One region of the Paenarthrobacter sp. 4246 genome, then DNA from elsewhere that is predicted to be linked to it. Evidence: riboswitches for the same ligand, from Rfam matches in the RefSeq annotation. Region 1 holds a riboswitch; the other holds the start of a gene.

What was found. Region 1 has a riboswitch for cyclic di-AMP ahead of ABIE35_RS16905 (aggregation-promoting factor C-terminal-like domain-containing protein). Riboswitches for the same ligand answer to the same signal wherever they lie in the genome.
Region 2: linked by a shared signal. The riboswitch ahead of ABIE35_RS09050 (NlpC/P60 family protein) and the one ahead of ABIE35_RS16905 (aggregation-promoting factor C-terminal-like domain-containing protein) in region 1 are both predicted to bind cyclic di-AMP.

The regions. Positions count from the first base shown of each region.
Region 1 covers NZ_JBEPOP010000009.1:87,973-91,373, reverse strand. The annotation lists gene ABIE35_RS16910 (sensor histidine kinase) at 1-1,500, shown strand, start outside; cyclic di-AMP (ydaO/yuaA leader) riboswitch at 1,600-1,761, shown strand; gene ABIE35_RS16905 (aggregation-promoting factor C-terminal-like domain-containing protein) at 1,767-2,609, shown strand; gene ABIE35_RS16900 (pyridoxal phosphate-dependent decarboxylase family protein) at 2,697-3,401, opposite strand, start outside.
Region 2 covers NZ_JBEPOP010000004.1:247,965-251,365, reverse strand. The annotation lists gene ABIE35_RS09060 (NCS2 family permease) at 1-719, opposite strand, end outside; gene ABIE35_RS09055 (copper resistance CopC family protein) at 834-1,478, shown strand; cyclic di-AMP (ydaO/yuaA leader) riboswitch at 1,653-1,821, shown strand; gene ABIE35_RS09050 (NlpC/P60 family protein) at 1,825-2,613, shown strand; gene ABIE35_RS09045 (FAD-binding protein) at 2,723-3,401, opposite strand, start outside.

The DNA.
Region 1 (3,401 bases):
TCCCACCGCAGATGGCTTAGCCCCTCCACGTGGCACCTGCGCACCCGGCTGGTCCTGGTCGCCATGGCCTTGCTGGTCGCCATTTGCGCTGCCGTGGGAGTGGTTAGCTACGCCTCCATGGACATGGTGTTCAATAAGCAGCTCGACAGGCAGCTGGAGCAGGCGTCAAGCCGCGCGACCAGCTTCGGCAGGCCGCCGTCGAACTTCCCGTCCTCCCCCTCCGGAAGGCCGGACCCGCTGGAAGCGCGCGGCCAGGCCGCTGGAACGCTGAACGCACGGATTGATGGAACGACCGTGATCAATCCAGGCATTCTTGAGGCTTCTGGCAAGCGGGCCGAACTCTCGGCGGACGACAAGCAGATTCTGTTGTCGTTGCCCCGGGACAACCGGCCTGTGGACCGATCGCTCTCCTATGGGGATTACCGGCTCGTGGCTGTCGAAACTGCCGGCGACGTGATCGTGACCGGGCTGCCGCTCGCGGACAAGCAAAGCGCCGAGGCCTCGCTGGTGTGGACCATGGTGTTGGTGTCGTTGGGCGGACTGGTTGTGATCGGCCTCGCGGGCACCGTCATCATCCGGCGGACCATGCGGCCGTTGGAGCAGCTCTCCGAGGTGGCCACCAAAGTCTCGCGCCTCCCTCTCGACGCCGGTGAGGTGGCACTTGCGGTGCGGGTCCCGCCGTCGGCCGCCCATCCCGGAACGGAAGTCGGCAGCGTTGGCCATGCCCTCAACCAGATGCTGAACAACGTCTCCAGTGCCTTGGAAGCCCGCCAGGAAAGCGAAACCAAGGTGCGCCAGTTCGTCGCGGACGCGTCGCACGAACTCCGAACGCCGCTTACGGCCATCCGCGGTTACACCGAACTGCTGAGGATGACCGAGAACTTCACCGATGACGGCCGAAAGTCGCTGGCACGCGTCCAGAGCCAGTCCGAACGGATGACAACCTTGGTGGAGGATCTGCTGCTGCTTGCCAGGCTGGACGAAGGCCAGCCGCTCAGGATCACGGACGTGGACCTTACCCAGTTGGTGATTGAAACTGTCAGCGATGAGAAAATCATGGCACCGGAGCAGATCTGGCAACTCCAACTCCCGGATGAGCCCGTCACGGTCCGCGGCGACGCTGCGCAACTGCACCAGGTCCTGGCCAATCTCCTCTCCAATGCCCGTAAACATACCGACGCCGGCACCACGGTGGTCACCAGCGTCACGCTCTCCGCCGACGGCAGCCCAGTGGTGTCCGTAACGGACAACGGGCCCGGCATTCCAGCGGATTTCCAAGGCCGGATCTTCTCCCGCTTTGCCCGCGCCGACGCCGCGAGATCGGGGTCTGAGGGCACGTCAGGGCTGGGTTTGTCGATCGTTGAATCCATCGTGGCAGCGCACGGCGGCAGCGTGCACGTGGCGTCCCGTCCAGGGCGCACGGAATTCACCCTTCGATTCCCTGCCGTCGCCACCGAACAGAAGTTACGAACCCAGCAAGGCGACTCACCGTCGTCGTGATCTCTGTTACCTAAATGTGACTTCTGCGAATTCCTCCTGTACCGTCGAAAAGGTGGGTCGCCCCAACTGACCCGCATCCGGGATGCGCCGAGCTCTGCCACTTCCCGGAGTCCGTACTTACTCCGAGGCAGAGACGGGGGACCCAGAGTCTCCGGGTCCAGGCATTTATGCCGGACCCTTGGGGTGAAGCCGCAGCGTGATGCGCGGCCGGATGACCTCATCCGAACCCGACAGCTAACTCCGCAGGCGCTGAGAGGTAATCACACATGTCTGAATTTAATGATCAGACGCGCCCTTCCGCGCGTCACCGCGATGAGCACAACGCACCGTTGACCAAGTCGCAGGCTGTCCTCAAGAACGCTGCCCGCCAGGGCAAGTCCGGCCACCGCATGTCGGTTGTTGCCGGTGTTGTAGCTGCTGCGCTGGGCGTTGCATCGCTCGGTACTGCTGCCAACGCCGCCCTGACCCTTCCCGAGGTAAGCCGCGTTGCAGAGACCCAGGCGAATGCCCAGGTCAGCAACAACAAGACAGCTGAAATCTCCGCTTCCTTGGATGCAGCCGCCGCAAAGGGCGCCGCTGACAGGGCAGCCGTGGACAAGGCCGCAGCCGAAAAGGCCGCAGCCGAGAAGGCCGCGGCGGACCAGGCAGCCGGTGAAAAGGCTGCCGCCGAGAAGGCCGCTGCGGACCAGGCCGCCGCCGAAAAGGCCGCCGCCGATGCTGCAGCCAAGCAGGCCGCCGACGCCGCTGCTGCCGCCGCCGCTGCCGAAGCTGCAGCTGCTGCTGCCGCCCCCAAGGCCGTGGACGATCCCGCCGCTGCCAAGGCCTACGCTGCCAGCATCCTTGGCAACTACGGCTGGAGCGCCAGCGAAATGACTGCGCTGAACACCCTGTGGGAGAAGGAATCCAACTGGAGGACGACCGCCACCAACGCTTCCAGCGGTGCTTACGGCATTGTCCAGTCGCTGCCGGCTAGCAAGATGGCAACCGCGGGCGCTGATTGGCAGACCAACTACCAGACCCAAATCAAGTGGGGCTTGAACTACATCAAGGAACGCTACGGATCCCCGTCGGCCGCCCTGGGCTTCCACTTGGCCAACAACTGGTACTAAGCCAGACTGCTTGATTACCGCGCCGGTTGCCACCGCCCGCACCAGTACAGACTGGAGCGGATGGCGGGAACCGGCGCGGTTTTCGCGTTACACAAACTCCGGTTCGGCCTCCACCGCGCCGCGCACCGCCGCGATGGACGCCGCAACATCCCCTGCATCCGTGGTCCAATTACTCACCGAAATCCTGAGGATTTCACGGCCACGCCACGAGGACCCGGACATCCACACCGCGCCCTCAGCCATCAGCCGTTGCGTGACACGGTGTGTGCGGTCATCACTGCCGAAGCTCACCGACACCTGCGTGAACACGACGTCGTTGAGCACCTCGACACCCGGGATAGCGGCGAGTCCCTCGGCCAACGCGCGGGCATTCGCAGCGAGCCGGTCCACCATAGAGATCACCCCGTTACGGCCCAGTTGCCTCAGCGCCGCCCACACAGGGATGCCCCGGGCACGGCGGGACATCTCAGGCACTTTCTCGAAAGGATCTCCCGGGCCGGCATCCGTAGCAATGAGGTAACTTGTGTGAACACTGAAAGCACGCCTCAAGGCTTCCGGCCTCGCAACGATGGCCAAGCCGCAGTCGTAAGGAACATTCAGCGTCTTGTGGGCATCCGTGGCCCAGGAATCTGCTTCCTCTACTCCCGCCAGCCGGGCCCGCAGCGTCGGGCTAACGGCGGCCCATAAACCAAAAGCACCATCCACGTGCACCCATGCGCCGCGATCGTGGGCCACCGCAATGGCTTCCTCCATGGGATCAAAGGCGCCGGAATGCAGGTTGCCCGCTTGCAG
Region 2 (3,401 bases), on a different contig from region 1:
TTGCCGTCGAAGCTGGGGCCGATGTGGAGGGTGAATTCCAAAATGGCTGCCAGTGCCGTGGAGACCACGATGCCGATGAGGATGGCGCCGCGGACCTTGCGGACCACCAGCGCAATGGTGAGGATGAGGCCCACTGCGAACACCAAGGTAGGCCAGCCCATGAGCTTGCCGTCCACGCCCAGGCCCAGGGGGACCGTGGTGCCGGCGGCGTCGGGGATTCGGCGCACAAAGCCTGCATTGACCAGGCCGATCAGCGCAATGAAGAGGCCGATGCCCACCACGATCGCCGTTTTCAGGGCTTCCGGCACGGCCTTGAACACGGCAGTACGGAAACCGGTCAGCACCAGGATGAGCATGGTGATGCCGGACAGGACCACCAGGCCCATCATGTCCGGCCAGGTGAGCTCCGGGTGCGAGGCGACCGTGACGGCAACGAAGGCGTTGACGCCCAGTCCGGTTGCAACGGCGAATGGGTGCTTGGCCCACGCACCCATGAGGATGGTCAGTATGCCCGCCACGAAGGCCGTGGTGGCTGCGACGGCCGTGAAGCCGAGGGATGCCCCACTGGAATCCGCCCCGGAGAGAATCAGCGGGTTCAACACCACGATGTAGCTCATGGCGAAGAACGTCGCGAAGCCGCCACGAATTTCCCGCGAGTACGTGGATCCACGTTCAGTAATTTTGAAGTAGCGGTCTACTGCAGAACCTTGCTTAAGCATGAAGGACTCCGGGGATCGGTGGGAGTGTGCCATCAAATCCTATGCGGTCCGGTACGGGCGCTCCGGACGATTCGCCTAGTCTGTAAGGAAGCCAACACTAGGAGAAACCGCCCCATGCGTACCATCCGCCCGCTTCTGGCCGCCGTCGTCGCAGCTCTTGCCTTCGCGTCCGCCTTGCTGTTTTCTGCGGCACCCGCGTCCGCCCACGACGTCGCTGAATCCACGACGCCGGCCAATGGCAGCAGCGTCACGGACGTCCCGGCGTCGGTCTCCATTACGTTCAACAACCGGCCGCTCGCCATCGGCTCGGGCGTGACGGTCACGGCGGGTGGCGAAAACTGGGCCGACGGCCCGGTGGAGATCATCGACAACCAGGCCGTCCAGAAGCTGCGCGAAGGCGCTCCGGCCGGCGAATACACGGTGGTTTGGCGCGTCGTCAGCAGCGATTCGCACCCCATCGAGGGCACCTTTACCTTCACGGCCACCGCAGGAAGCATGACGACCAGCGGCTCGGCGGCAGCCTCTCCGTCCGCTTCGACACCTTCAGCGGCGGTGCCGACGGCGGGAACCGCGGCCCCGGGCACCGCAGCGCCGGGAACCGGTAACAGCGAGCCCGCGGCCGACGCCTCCCAGCCCTTCCCATGGAGCATCGTGGGCCTGGCGGTTGTTGCTGTTGGTCTCGTTATTTTTCTGGCCGTTACCGCCCGAAGGAAACTCGCTGCTTCGAACAACCCTGATGGCGATTCTCCCGCGGAATAACGCGGTTTTCTACGTAGCTGCGAAGATCTCGAAACGGTTACTGCGACACGCCAGGAGCGTACTTCTCGTTACTTAAATGTGACTTCCGCGTGATCATCGCGTACGGTGGTACCTGTGCCTGTTCCACGTAGCGGGCACTTCCGGCCTGATTGCCTAGCTCTGCCGCAGTCCGGAATCCGTTCGCAGACAAACCTTACGGCAGAGACGGGGAACCCATTTTAGGCCGCTTTCGAGCGTGCCTTGGGGTGAAGTCACGATGCTTCCGCTGAACAGCGGGAGATAGTGGCCGGGTGACTCCCATCCGAATCCGACAGCTAACCTCGCAGGCATCGGGAGAGGCTCTTTCATGTCTTCACGCATTCTTCGCGGCCGTCGTAAGGCGGACAGCGTACGTCCTAATCCGTTCATCTCCATCTCCAAGGCAGTTGCCAGCAACGCTTCCGGCGCTGGCCGCCAGGCAGCTGTTATCGCAGCAGCCTCGGGCCTTGTGTTGACCGGCTCCATTGCAGCCCACGCTGCTGAAGCTCCGGTTCAGCGGGATTCCAGCCCGGCGACGGTCGCTGAGACCGTTTCAGCCGACGCTCCCACCCAGGTTGTTACCGCCCTGGCTACGGCTACCGTCAACTTCGAGCGCCCCGCTGTTGCTTCCGTTGCAGCTCCGGTTATCGAGAAGCCTGCACCGGTTGCTCCGGCTCCCGTCGCCAAGAAGGCAGCAGTCACCACTGCCGCCGCAAAGGCTCCTGTTGCCCAGGCTGCTGCTGCCGCTCCGGCCGCTGCTGCTCCCGCTCCTGCGGCTGCTGCTGCCCCGGCCGTTGGTGGCGTCAATGCCGCCATGGTTGCCTCGGCTTACGCCCAGATCGGCATCATGCAGGACTGCACCGCCATGGTGGAGCGCGCACTCGGCTCCGCAGGCATCCCCGTTGGCGACCTCGGTCCCATGCAGTTCATGAACTACGGCAAGGTTGTCAGCTCACCCCAGCCCGGTGACATGATCGTCCAGTCCGGCCACGTCGCCATCTACATCGGCAACGGCCAGGCCATCAGCGGTGGCATCAACGGCAACCAGACGGGCATCCACCCGATCAGCTGGTTGACCGCAACGGGTCCCCTGACCTACGTTCGCGCTGGCGCATAAGCCTCACGCTTCAGTCCAAAGGCCGGTGCCTTCGAAGATTTCGTCTTCGAGGGCACCGGCCTTTGGCGTTAAGTTATGTGCGGAATAGTTCACAGCCAGGTTTGATCTGCTAGGCGGTGGCGATGCCCGGTCCTGCCGGGAGGGCCACCTTGGACGATATGGCCTGGCCTACAGCCTTTGCCTGCCGAAGTACTTCCTTTGGTGTGGGCGTAATCAGCTCGCCGACTCCTACAAGGTGCATCCCGACGGCCCGCATTGCGGCCACCAGGTTCTGGCCGATCGCTATGCCGAGTTCCGCCAGCATTCGGCGCAATTGGCTCTGCGCGCAGCGCGTGACCACAATATGGTCGGCCAGAAGAACACCGTTGGCAGTGTGGACGGCCCACTGGCGGCGGGTGGACTCGAGGGGACCGGAGGCGTGGAGCCCCGTCCTGAGCCCGGCAGTGGTCATGCTGGCGGCCAGTCCATAGCCGATCTGTTGGGAAGGGTCGGAGCCAAGGAAATCGAGGCGGACAGCCCGTGTGGTGCTGCGGACATCCAGGTGATGGCTTGCGGCGTAGTTCCGCAGGTGGCGGAGGATCTCGTTACGCTCCTGCATGGCTGCGGGATCGGCTGCATCGCAGCGTTGGAGCATGCCAGTGTGGACTGACGGGCCGCTTGCGGACAACGTGCCGAACCCGTCCACCACTATGGAGCCCACGCCGTAGCGGCTGAGCTCACTGGCAACTGCCAAGCCGGACAGGCCGGCTCCGATAACCACGGTGGTGGTGCGTTCCGTGGCGGAATCA